2 regions of the Sporomusa aerivorans genome follow, and region 1 is predicted to be linked to the other one. Evidence: riboswitches for the same ligand, from Rfam matches in the RefSeq annotation. Region 1 holds a riboswitch; the other holds the start of a gene.

What was found. A riboswitch is a leader RNA that binds a small molecule or an ion and turns the genes downstream of it on or off. The one in region 1 is predicted to bind cobalamin.
Region 2: linked by a shared signal. The riboswitch ahead of SATMO3_RS05560 (AAA family ATPase) and the one ahead of SATMO3_RS03335 (TonB-dependent receptor domain-containing protein) in region 1 are both predicted to bind cobalamin.

The regions. Positions count from the first base shown of each region.
Region 1 is NZ_CP156926.1:722,305-729,210, forward strand. Features, by position in the region: gene istB (IS21-like element helper ATPase IstB) at 1-352, shown strand, start outside; partial or broken gene SATMO3_RS03315 (IS256 family transposase) at 406-1,401, shown strand; gene SATMO3_RS03320 (hypothetical protein) at 1,604-2,680, opposite strand; gene SATMO3_RS03325 (helix-turn-helix domain-containing protein) at 2,999-3,376, opposite strand; gene SATMO3_RS03330 (helix-turn-helix domain-containing protein) at 3,345-3,563, opposite strand; cobalamin riboswitch at 4,135-4,318, shown strand; gene SATMO3_RS03335 (TonB-dependent receptor domain-containing protein) at 4,480-6,906, shown strand, end outside.
Region 2 is NZ_CP156926.1:1,265,426-1,272,331, reverse strand. Features, by position in the region: gene SATMO3_RS05575 (FecCD family ABC transporter permease) at 1-314, opposite strand, end outside; gene SATMO3_RS05570 (nitrogenase component 1) at 374-1,663, opposite strand; gene SATMO3_RS05565 (nitrogenase component 1) at 1,656-2,960, opposite strand; gene SATMO3_RS05560 (AAA family ATPase) at 2,947-3,762, opposite strand; cobalamin riboswitch at 4,011-4,193, opposite strand; cobalamin riboswitch at 4,522-4,705, opposite strand; gene SATMO3_RS05555 (hypothetical protein) at 4,964-6,325, opposite strand; gene SATMO3_RS05550 (TonB-dependent receptor) at 6,467-6,906, opposite strand, start outside.

The DNA.
Region 1 (6,906 bases):
GGCGTTTGAAACCTTGGATACCCTTATGAAGATTCTAAAAACGTCCGAAATTTCCAGAGCCAGCAAACGTCGACTCAGATATTTAAGTAAGGCTGCTCTGGTGATTGTTGACGAAGTTGGGTTTATGCCACTCTCCCCGGCAGAGGCTAATTTATTCTTTAGCTTTGTGTCTTCTATGGCCGAGCGTACTTCGATGATTATTACATCAAACAAAGGGTTCGACGAGTGGGCTGAGTTCCTTGGCGATGCAACGATTACAACAGCCATTCTTGACCGCCTAATCCACCACTGCGAGATTATCAATATGACTGGTGACAGTTATCGCTTAAAGCACCGCAAAAGTATTACTTGAAAAACTCTGCACTTTGTGGCGGAAAACTCTGCATTTTGATTGACTGCTTACACACATCAGGAAATGTGACTCTCAAAGTCCCTAAACTCAAAGGGATTCCTTTCGAAACCGCAATCATTGAACGGTATCGCCGCCGGGAAAGCTCCGTAGAGGAAGCGCTAATTGAAATGTACCTGGCCGGCGTATCCGTCCGGCGAGTGGAGGATATTACAGAAGCTTTGTGGGGAACCAAGGTATCTCCGTCGACTATCAGCGAGTTAAATAAGAAAGCCTATGTCCATATAGAAGAGTGGAGAAACCGCCCCTTACAGGGCCAGAAATATCCCTATATCTATGTGGATGGAATTTATCTGCGCCGCAATTGGGGCGGTGAATATGAGCATGTGAGTGTACTTGTGGCAATCGCAGTCAATGAAGAGGGTTATCGTGAGGTTCTGGGCGCTGCCGAAGGTATGAAAGAGGATAAAGCCAGTTGGACAGAGTTCTTCAAATGGCTAAAAAACCGTGGCCTAACTGGTGTAAATCTGGTTATAGGAGACAAATGCCTAGGGATGTTGGAGTCGGTATACGACGTGTTTCCTGAAGCCAAATATCAGCGTTGCACCGTCCATTTCTATCGGAATGTCTTTTCAGTAGTACCTCGATCCAAAGTCAAACTAGTAGCTAAAATGCTTAAAGCAATTCATGCCCAGGAAAGCAAATCTGCTGCCAAAGAAAAGGCCAAACAGGTCGCTCAATCCCTGAGAGAAATGAAGCTCAAAGAAGCTGCCACTAAGATAGAAAACAGCATTGATGAAACGCTCACTTACACAGACTTTCCTTATGAGCATTGGACAAGAATTCGTACGAACAATGTGATTGAACGCTTGAACCGAGAAATTAAGCGCCGGACAAGAGTAGTCGGCACGTTTCCTGACGGCCAATCTGCCCTCATGTTAGTCTGCGCCCGCTTTCGTCACGTTGCCGGAACCCAGTGGGGCAGTAAAAAGTATATGAATATGAAACACTTAGAAACTACCGACCTTGAGTCGGGTTTTAGTGCTGACTGATTTTATTTAATATGGATTGCAAACGAATTTGCGAAACTATCTTGACGGTACCTCTTGACGGTACCAGACAGTAAGCGTGCGAAACTATCTTGACGGTACCTTTTGGTATTCTCTAGAACAAATAATCGACTAAAGATGAGAGAGTAATCCCTTTTCTTTAGTCGATTATATTCTGACGTACCTATGGATAAGATGTATCATTCTATTCTAATTTTAGATTGGTTGCTGCGGCTTCGCAGTTTAGCCTAAAAACATCAAGGATATTACTTTGCGTTGCTTCAAATGTATCAATCTCTAATAAGCCCTGTTTTATAGCAGGCTCTAAATGGTGGTTTAGAGTTCTTCTCAAAAATATGGTTTCGTTATCGGATTTATCGTCGTCATAAATAGCGTTAATAAATATCAATTTAGCTTGAACGCCGTTTGCTGTCGCATAAGTTCTTATTTGATTAAGCATAACTTCTATTCTGTCAAGGTTTATTTTATAAGGTATGCGACATACTCGAACTTCAAAAAATAAATCAGCATATAAAACTTTGGAAAAGCCATCAAATACGACAATTCTTTTACTAACAAAGTCAGAATTATTTAAGCCAATTTTTACATCAAATGATATAGAATCTGCCCTTATTCCTTTCTTTCTAGCACAAGAAATGATTGCAATCATTGCGATTATGTTATTAGTTAGAACTCTTCTCCAATTTGAAGTCTTTAGAGTATCAAGCATTTCCATTGAGATGTACGGTCTTAGCTGGGCAGGTATATAATAATCTTTATGGGAAGGGTTGGTACTTCCCGTATTTTTTATTGAAGAGATACAGGAGTTTTGGTTATTTAAATTATCATTACAAGATAATTCGTAATTAGTGTTACTTTCTTCGTTTTGTTCTGAAGTATTTTTATCTTCAGGAGTAGCTGGTAAAACAGAAGCAATGTGAATATTATTTGATGTTCTTGTTGATTGATTTACTTGTGTTATAGAGGTTAAAAGAGTTTTCATTATATCTTCTTTAAATTTATGATTATCATCATTGATTGTTTTCTGTTTTTTTTCTAGTTCTTTTACTTGACGATCGACCGATAATATTTTACCAAGTGAGATTTTATCAAAAACAAAACCTAAAGTTATAAAGACCATTAATAGTAAAATCAAAAGATTATTCGTATCTATAGATTGCTGATGTTGGAGATTATAAATTAATATCCACCCTAAAAATATTAGCAAAATAAAGGATATAAAATAGTAAAGTAGTCTTTCCCATAAAGGACGATTATCCATCTGCCCCTCCTTTGTAAATTTATACTTCGAAATTATCTTATTAAGGTATTTAATTTGTGAATAATCGCAGATTCCTTTCTATTTTTGAAAATTTTTTTTAATAAGCTAATTTATAATTAGGCGATTGCATGAATGAGTGTTATTAGGAATTAGAGGAGATACAAGTTTATAATTTTTGCGGACCAATTCAGTATTATGGATGGATTTTTAGACAATATAAAATTTTAGTCACAGGATTAGATATATCTATTTATAATGCAGCAGGCACCAGTCAATATTAAGACAAGGCATACAAAAAAAATAGCGAGTTACTTCGAACTAATTTCTTTTGGGATTATCTGTTAACCCTAGTAGCCAATCAGTAGACACACCATAGAAATTAGACATTTTAATAAGTGTCTCGACACTTATAGGTCTTCTTCCGTGTTCTAGTGATCCAACGGCGCTTGGTGTGATACCAACAGCCTGAGATACTTCTTTTAACTTAAGGTCACGGTGTTCACGTAAATATTTAAGTCTTTCCGCCAATATTGATAAAATCATGCAATCATTCCTTAAAAATAATTGACTTTGTGCCAATTGCACATTTATAATATGTATATGAAGTGTGCAAATGGCACAAAGAAGTTTAAATGAAATGATGAAGGCTTCTGCCTTGCAACTTTTATTTTCTTCGAGCTTCGTCTGATCTGCCAACCAAGTAATCCAGAGACACGTCGAAATACTCGGCAAAGGAGATAAGAACTTCAAAGCTTGGTTTTGACTCGTTTTTCTCATACATAAATATGATCCGACGTTTGACTCCAACAGCATCTGCCAAATCCTCAGCTTTCAGCTTTCGTGATTTTCGTAAATGACTTAAACGTTCACCAAAAGATGGCATCAAATCACACACCGTTTCAAGTAAAAGTATTGACTGTGTAATTAAATTGCACTATAATGATTTGTAGTGCAATTTAATTGCGCAAAGGGTATTGGATTAAAGATATGATTTAATAACATGCTGCTTATTTGGCGTACCTTGCTACCTTTGATGTGCAGACAAGCACCTGGGTAGCCGAAAATATGTACTTCTAGCTAAATTCTAGTACAGCAGAAAGGAGGCAGCTAAAAGAGCAACCTAAACCACAGCAGGCTTATCTCAATAAGCCGCCAACCAAGGGCAAAGTATACCTAGAAATGTGTCCAAAAGACACTTGTCACCCAACGTCACGTTGGAGCAACAGCTGCCAATGGAGACAATCGAACGGAAAACAGGGGTGTGTTCCACATACGATTGTCTCCATTATAGCGCAGACAGCACCCGGCTTCAATCCAGGTGCTGAGAAAATGCACGGAAATTATGTCCGCACCGAAGTGTAGTGAAAGAGTCCCCTGGAAAAAATGTTTTTACTGAGAGGATAAAAACAGTCATAATCCACGACTATACGTCATAAGTTGAAACCGAAAGAACAACCGAATATCTTGGGATAGGTGCCCGCAAGGGCTTAATAGGGAAGTCCGGTGAAATACCGGCGCGGTCCCGCCACTGTAACGGGGAGTAGTCTCGCATATTGGCCACTGGAGCGTCAGCTTTGGGAAGGCGCGGGACAGCGATGAACCGGAGTCAGGAGAACTGCCTGTCCGACAATCACCATGTTACCTGCGAGCGACGGGGAGGAGATTATAAGATTACCGGACAATCCCGGTGAATTTGCTGTAAAACTTCCGTTGCGGGAGTTTTTTTTATTGCATCGCTCTTCGAAGCGATAGGCCAAAGAATACCACAGGGAGAGAACAAGATAAAGGAATGATCACCTTTGAACCATATCTATAAAATCATTTGGAACCGGGCCCGCGCCTGCTGGCAGGTGGTGTCCGAGCTGGCGAAAAGCACCGGCCGGATGAAATCGGTCCGCTGCAGCAGCGGCGTGCGCGGGGCCAAATGCATAGTGCTCAGCCTGGTCTGGTTGCTGGCGCTGAACATAGCAGCGCTGTTTATCCATACGGCGGCTGCGTTTACGCCGCCGGCCGACACCAAGAATACCTGGACATATATTGGACTGGTGGACGGCTATGATACCTGGACCTCCACGAGTGCTGTCGGCGGCAATGGCCACCTGGCCGGCACGTCCAAGAAGTATCTGACGGCCATAACCTTGAATGCCGGCGAACGATGGCGTCCCCTGGACATGCGGACCCCGGCAACGAATGCTCTGGTCGTATACGCTACGGTCAGCGACCTTACCCTGAATGCCGGCAGCATGCTGGATTTGGCCGGACGTCAGGCTTTGCTCTATCTGCCCACGTCCCAGTTTCCCGGCGGGTTCGACAACACGCAAAAGCAGATAGCCGGGTATCATTTTACGATTGATAAATTAACGCTGGCCGGGGATGCGGTCTTTCGTATCAATACCAATATAAAACTCATTGGCGGCAATGGCGGTTTCACTGGGGCAAGTATAACCGTCAAACAACTTGAGGGAGCGGGCGGCACGGTCTATATCCAGTCCGCCTATGACCCGGCCTGGAAAGAGCTGGTCAGGGGCGTAGGCTCGATCTATGAGCGCAAGACGTTGGCGCTGAGCGCTCCCGGTAACTATGATAACTACATAGCCGCCGACTTCAGCGCCGCCGATTACAGCAAGGTCAATGTCGTGGGCCAGGCGTCACTGATGGATGGACCTCTCAGGCTCTATGAACTGGTGCCGGTCATCGACTGGAACAACCTGCATGCCGGCAAGGCCGTGCTGGTGGCGCTCAAAGCCTATAATACCGGTGTTATCTCCGAATCCGGCAAAATGGCCAGTGATGCCCAACTGACTTACCGCAATATCTGGCGTATTGAAGAGGGCAATCTCTTCACCCGCATGGATGAGCTGCATGCCCGGCATTACGGCAATACAGACGCGCCGTCCCTTGCCGGCGCGGCGGACAGGCCGGTGAGTGAAGGGGTATGGGCCCATAGCTTCCGGGGGAAACTGAACAGCCGCGGCGCGTACGGGCGCAGCGTCAGCCAAAGCTACAACGGACTGCAGGCCGGATTTGATAAGGCCCGGGAGGGCGACTTCTATAACGGGACCTTATACTACGGCCTGATGCTGGGCCAGCTGGACGCCGGCACCGGCTACGCCACAGGCCGGGGAGACCTGACCGGCACGAGCATGGGCACCTATGCTTCCTGGATTGGCCACAATGGCCGCTATCTGGACCTGGCTGCCCGGATGACAAAAATCGAAAACGACTACCGGTTTCATGACAGCGACAGCGTCAATACGGCCAAGTACGGCAGTTGGGCCAGCGGTATCAGCGCCCGGTACGGCTACCGCCGGGACTTGCCGGATGGCTGGTACTATGAACCCCAGGCCGGCTTGGCAGTCGGCAACCTGGATAGGGTAAGCTACACGCTGCCCAACCAACTGACGGTCAGCCAGACCGCCGACCGGCCGGTGGTCGGCCGGCTGGGCGTGACCGTGGGTAAGACGTTCGGTGATGAAGCGCACCGTGGCCATGCTTATGCTAACATAACGGCCCTGCATGATTTCGGGAGTGGCAAGCTGGAGGCCCGTTTCTCCGGCGACCGCGCGACCTTACGGACCGGAGCTGATCAGGACACCTGGCTGGAGTTCAAGCTCGGCGCTGCGCTGCAAACCGCCCGCGACAGTACGGCGTTTCTGGAAGTGAGCAAGTCCACCGGCGGTGATGTCCGCCAGGACTGGCAGATTAACGGCGGCTTGTCCTGGAAGTGGGGATTGCCGGCTAAGGCCGGCAAAGCAGAAGGAAGCCGTCAGTCCACCGTACCGGCGGTAACAGCCACAGCGCCTGTGGCCGGGGACGGCAATAGTCAGCGGATAGACAGCCCGCCGCCGTCCGCCCATATTGCGCCGCAGCTGCCGGCTGCCGGCGGGGCGGTGGCGGCAAGCTCTGATCAGCCGTCCGGCAGTCCGGTGGCTGCACTGGACGCCATAGCCTTGCCGCCGGCGGCACCGGTGGACGAGGCCCTGCCGGACACCGGTCGGCCGCCTGTCAGGCCGGTTGCGATAAACCCCGGTTCCGATTCCTCCGAACTGGCGACTTACGCTTTCGAGGCGGTAACGGTCGAGGCCCCGCGCCCGGAGTGGGAGCGGGACCTCTCGCCCGGTACCGTGTCGGTTATCCGGCCGGAGGATTTCCAGGGCGAGCAGAAGACGCTGCCTGATTACCTCGAGACCGTCCCCGGCGTCCATATCCAGCGGGTCCGGGGCACC
Region 2 (6,906 bases), 540 kb from region 1:
CCGATAATACCCGGATCAGCCAGCGAATTGCCAAATACCCCTTGCATCACAGCCCCCGATACCGCTAATGCGGCTCCCACCAAGACGCCTACCAGTGTCCTTGGCATACGGATATGCCAGATAACCGAAAGCTGTTCCTGGGAAATTCCGGTACCGTCAATTCCGGGAAAATGTAATTGCCTGCCGATAATGCTCAGTACAGTTGACGCAGGTACATGTATCTGCCCCCAAATAAGCGATGCCAAAATTGCTAAGAATAATAGCGCGCTCAAGCTTATAAAAAATAAAGTCTTATTTTGAACCCTTCCGCTCATATCATTCTGCCCTTCATAGTTAAGTTAGAATCTTTCTGCGGGAACGACCGGTATAACATTCACCTTAACCGCTGACTTTGGGTAATAAACCGGTTCCAGAGCCGTTCCAGCATATAGCATGAACCACGCAAGCCTATAAAAGGCTGATCGCTAAGAAAAACTTCATCATATACCGGCAGTGCGATATTCTGACAAACCACATCCAAAACCGCTTGTTGCTGCAAAATGGCTTTTTCATTGCTGCTGGCCAATAGCAGCCCTCCCTGTAAAGCTGCCAGCTCCTGTTCCATTAACTGACTGTCGGCGTGTTCGATAAAAGTATCAATACAATCCGGTACAGGATAACCCGGCTTACAGCCATAGGCCGCTACCGTCAGCAGGCGGGTGTCCAGCCACTCGGTACGAATAGCCGCCGCTAAAGCCAGCGCCGTTGATACCGGCGCGGCGATGAGTGTCTTTTCAAACCAAAGATCCCCCCAGATACGTTGCATCTCCAGTGTAGCCGTTTGGACCTTATGCTCCAAAAAGCCGACTTCCCGCTGCACCTCATCCAGGTTAACCCGCGCCAAAGACAAATACTCCACTATATATTGCAGCCAGGAAAACGACCCCTGTAAACCGTAAGGGAGCATTAGTGACACATACGGCATCCCGTACTGCTCCTGTAATAACTTGGCCAAATCCAGCCCTAATTCTTCATGCACGACAATATTAAGCGCCGCATCAGTCATGGCGGCTATTTCCCGGGTGCTGCTGCCTGCTCCCGGGCAGGCCAGCACCCTGCAGCCGGCCAGATGCAGCATGCGTTTTAGTTCAGCCACATCATTGGCTCCATTGTAATAACCGGTTGTACATCCCAGCAGATTGACGGTATTATGCTGCAAGCAGTTTTTGCGCTGGAGCGGCAGCTCGTTAAAATAAGCGCTGGCCGCCGCGCGGTAACCGGCACTAAAACCACCGGCAAGCCCGCCACTGTCAATACATACAACCGGGCACTTCATATCAGCCTGTCTGGCAATACCCGCAATATCATCACCGATCAGACTGACAGAACAGCTGTTTTCGACAAGAATAACAGACGGACAGGCCTGTTTGCGTATTATAGCCAACGTTTCCAGCAAACATTCCTCTGTCCCGTAAACAACAGCCTGATTGTCCGCCTGGGTGCAAAAGAACCGGGCGCCTACTGCCGGGGATTGCTTTTCCAGATAGCGGAGCGCATAATAATAGCACCATAGGGGACCGTTAGCCACTAATGCCGCATCGGGAATCCCGGCGAAAAATGCGGCTGCACCTGTGAGCGCACACGCATCGACCAGGGTACGCGTATCCTTCCATTGATTACACATACATGACCCCTCCCCGCCTTTCATGCCGCTCAGCCAGTTGTACCAGTTTTGTCATCAGTGTCATAATACCACCTACGCCTGCCAGCGGCAGTAACGGCAAAAACAACTGCTTTTTCCCGGTGTCGGCCAGTTCATGGGTAGTGACAATAATATCCGCCGTCTGCAGCAGGGCTTTGGCTTCCGCCTCGGCCTGCGCAAAACAGGGTATCGTGGCGTAGCCGGATAATTCCTGCCGTAAAGCCTGTGCTTGTTCCGCAGCAAGCATATCATCCAGTATAACAATTCCTGCTGCCTGTACCTCATATAATGCACATAACTCTAAGAACAAAGCAGGGTCAAAGTAATGCACAGGGCGGCCGATACATACCGCAATCCTGTTTCTTTTCAGCACCGTACTGCATTTGTCGACATGCAGCTTTAACCGCTGCAATTCCATCTCGATAACCATAGCGGCTTCTTCTTCCTGTTTTAAAAACCTGCCAAGATCTGTTAACCACCCGACTGTCGCCTGCCACCCCGCGGGATAATCACTATCAAAAAGAGGAACATCAAGCGTGGCTTCCAGGTCAAGTCCCAGTTTGCGAATCCAGGGATAAGACTGTCTCGTACCGCTAAGCGGCACCGTCATTACGGTAAATGGCACGCGTCTGATATCTTCCAGGGACGCAAAAGCCGGAAAATGGCAATATACCTTCAAGCCGAAATACCCCAGCAACCGCTTAATCTCCTGCACATCCGCCCCGTTCGGCCCCCCGCGGTCTCCCAGCAAAGTGACCATATTGACTAATTTGGGTTGCTTAACCATAAACCGCTCAGCCAATACCTTACCGGCGTGATAAAAGCCGGTGTAATAATCTCCATCCAGATAACCATAGCAGGGCACCGACATGACAGGTATACCCCAAGCCTGCTCGGCTTCACCGGCCACGGCGGCGGTATCGTCGCCAATGACACCGGCGACGCAGGAATTGGCGATAAGAATATACTTAGGCTTGTATTCCGCGGCAACATAGTCAATACATTCTCTCAGCAGGCCGGCGCCGCCAAAAATGGAATGCTCCTCCTGCAAGCCGCTAATTACTAATGGCGCCGAATATTGCCCGGCGCAAAATTGCTGCTGGGCCAGTGAGCGGAAATGCATCCCCAGTTCCATTTCCCGGCCAATATGGCCACATGCTTTGGGACTATGATAAATAACCACAGCCCCTTCATTATGAGCTGCCGCCCGCCAGACTCCCGGCATAGTGCAGCTATATCCCCGTTTGCGGACCGGTGTTGCCCGTTTATTCATCACCATAAGCTAACACCAACTCCTCTAATTCAGAAAATGCCAGGGGGGTAGGTACAGAAAGCACCGGATCATTACAAATGACGGCGGCTAACTGCCGGTACACAGTCGCCTGCTGAGAATCGGCTGCAAATTCGATTACTGTCTGACGGTGTATCTCAGCCTTATTAACAATGCGGTCCCGGGGAATATAAGCGATCAGAGAGGTGTTGAGCCTTTGAGCAAATTCCGCAAGCAAAGCCTGTTCATTAGCGATCCCCCGGCTATTGCCGATAATGCCGCCCAGCCGTACAGGTCCCCGTGCGGCATACCGCGCAATTCCCTTGGCAATATTATTGGCGGCATACAGTGACATCAGTTCGCCGGAAGAAACGATATAGATGTCGGTCGCATAGCCTTCCCTGATGGGGACGGCAAAACCGCCGCATACCACATCACCCAGCACATCATACAGAATGACGGCATCCTCCGGCAAAGCCCGCAAGGCTTTCAACTTTTCCAGAGCCACAATAATGCCGCGGCCGGCGCAGCCTACTCCCGGTTCAGGGCCGCCGGCTTCAACACAATGCACTCCGCCGAAACCACGCTGGACAATTTGTTCTGTTTTAACCTCTTCCCCATATTTCTTAACCATATCCAAGACAGTTTGGGAACAAACCCGTCCCAGCAAAAGACGGGTCGAATCATTCTTGGGATCGCACCCAATCTGGCAGACCTGATAACCGCTTTCCGCCCAGGCCGCCGAAACATTCGCCGCTGTCGTAGATTTTCCAATACCGCCTTTGCCGTAGAAGGCAATCTTTTTCTGCATATCCCTTTACCTCTCGTATTAAGCTTTGCACACTAAAGTATTATCCCGCTCAGAAGAAGGAGTAAAAAAGCAACATAACTGCAATAAGAACCTCCCGACTACAGTGTAATCGGGAGGTTCTCTTCATGTACCAAAATAAAAACTCCTGGTTTATCACCAGGAGTTTAATTTAGCAAACCAGCAACTCACTTGGAAAACCCTAAGTCAGTCGGTGAAGCTGTAATCTCCTCCCCATCACTCGTGGGTTGAACGGCGATCTTTAGACAGGCAGTTCTCCTGGCTCTGGTTCATAGCTTGCCCAAACCTTCCCAGGACTCCTGTCCCAGTGGTATAACTTGAGTTCGCTCCCCATTACAGTGGCGGGACCGCGCCGGACTTCAACCGGTCTTCCCTATTAAGCCCCAAAGGGCACCTGCTATATTATGAAATTGTGCATAATATTACAATCAACTTATCACCATTTACCTCTTTTGTCAATATATCTATACCCATGGCAGCATTCAAAATCATTTTAGTACAACCCCGGAGAAAAGAGCGGGGGCATATAGCCCCGCAAACATAAAGGAGGATAGAAAAAGAATGTATAAGAAACTCCCACCTGTCATAAACAGGTGGGAGAATTCTCCGGCACAAAGGCACAAAGCAAATAGAAACTCCTGGTCTATGACCAGGAGAAAATTTGACATTGAACACAACTCGCCCGAATACTTCCAGGCCAGCAGGTGCAACCGAAATCTCCTCCCCATCACTCGTGGGTCAAACGGCGATCTTTAGACAGGCAGTTCTCCTGGCTCTGGATCATAGCTTACCCAAACCTTCCCAGGACTCTTATCCCAGTGGTATAACTTTGAGTTCACTCCCCATTACAGTGGCGGGACCGCGCCGGACTTCAACCGGTCTTCCCTATTAAGCCCCAAAGGGCACCTGCTTCATTATATTATATTTTCGTTTAAATTTTATCATTTATTACCTATCTTGTCAATATATTCAGTGTTTTAACAACTTCTAAAAGTCCCTCTGTTTTGGCAGAAGAAAAGACCTGGCAGCTTGCTTCCCACTGCCAGCTGCCGGGTCTTTTCTATAGCTTGCTAAACATGGCCGGCAAATCATTCCTGCCGGGGAACGGCCCGCAGGCACCTGCCGGTCCGGCTCCGCTGCATACTGCAAGGCGCAGCAATTAATCCTGGGCGGTGAATACTGCTTAGTTGAAGCTCAGGACTCTCTTACCGTTGATAGTTTTCAGTCCTTTGTACTGCTCGGCAGCTTTGCGGGCCTGCTGCGCCAGGATAGAGTGCGAGGCGAAGGACTTGGCCACGCCGGTGCTGAGCTTGGCACTGAGCGTCGAAGTCTGATCCGGGGCAAGAATAATCGCCGAGTTCAGGTTGCCGCCGGTGTAGCCCAACTGGCTGGCGGTGAAGGATTTAGTAGCTGCATCGCTGGTACTGGTGGGCAGGCCGGGGAAGATGTCAATCTGATTGCCTTTGACAAACCAGAACCGGTTGCTGTCGGCATAGATGCCCCAGAGATAGCCGGCCGAGTTCACGTCACTGACTTTGGTCCAGGCTGCAGGCGAATTGAGATTGGCCACGCTGGTGCGGTACACGCCGCCCACCATGTTGGCAAAAGATGTATCATAGTTGCCCAGGAATACATAGGCAGTGTTGGCGTCAACGATGGTAATGTCGCGGAAATCGCCGCCCATGGAAGCTGTCTTGGCAACGGGAGTACTGGTGAAGGTAGCCAGGTCGATGATATCCAGACGGGTGTCGGCATTGGCGCTGCCGGCGTTCTGCATGCCGCCCAGGGCGCAGACATACAGCTTGTTGTTAAAATGGTCAAGAGTGAAGGCGTTTTTGCCGACTTTCAAATAGCCGGCATAACTCAAAGCACCCGTAGAGACGTTAATGTCGAACTTCACAACAATACTGTCGGAATACACCGAATAGCCGCCGCTCGGATTGACGGTAAACAGCGCATATAAATTGTTGTCGACAACCGTTAAGCCTTCACCATGGACCGAGGCACCGGCTGGTACGTCTGATGTGGGAATACTCCAGGTTGTCGGGAATTGGTAGTTATATGGTGTTTGTGTATAGCTACTATCCATGTTCACAACAGCAATCTTTGCCAAATCATAACCGGTGGCATACAGCCATTTTCCTTTGGTAGCCACCGCGTGCAGGTTGCGTACGTTACTCCAGGTTGGCGTTGCCAGAGACGTCCATGTGGAAGCAACCGGGTCAATGATTTTATTTGCTATCAAAGTTGCCGGAGCGCTCACATTATACTGGCGCAGCACCAGGCGGCTCTCCGTACCCTGGAAGTAGTTGAACAGTGCCGGGTCGCTGTTTAAACCGGTGACCTTGCTGCTGGACGTAAAGGTGGTTGGATTGCCTGTCCGCTCGCCGCTGATGGCGCCGGCCAGACCTTGTGAATAGCTGGAATCAACCACCGTGTAGCCGAATAAGTTTTCCGTAGCGGCCAGCGCGGCTGAGCTGCCAAGCACGCTCAGTGTCAGGGCTGTCGCGATAACGCGCTTAAGAAAATGGAATTTCATCTTCATTACTCATAACCTCACTTTTCTAATGTTTTCTGTGGGAAAACCCAGAATCACCATCAGTTCTTGCCTGATGTCACCTCCTTTACTGCCAGACTGGAGTCACCTGCCGTGTGTGGCCTCACCTCCCTTACTGCTTGCCGTCATTTAATATCTGTACTGCAGGGTCATATAATAGGTACGGCCTTGCAGCGGATATTCGAGCAAACTGCTAGTACCGATAGCACTGTTAGCATCATAGTCTCGCGTAATCCTCATCTCCGGCCCTTTGTCAAAAAGGTCATTTACGCCGGCGATGATTTGGCAGTCTTTATTAATGTTATATTTTGCTCCCAGACCAACGGTTGTCAGGGAGGTTTGCCCATAGGGCTTATCATTTTCACCTATACCGGTAACCATCTCATCAATATATTTTACTTCGCCGAAAATAGCCAACCGGTTGTCCGGGCGGTAGGTCAGCCGCGCCGAGCCTTCCCATTCCGGCGTATAAAACTGCGGATAATTGAAATAAATCTCGCCGGTTGCGGAGTTAGGCGCATTATACTTGGTCTGCTGCTTGGTATGCAGGTAGGTGCCTGCCAGGCTCA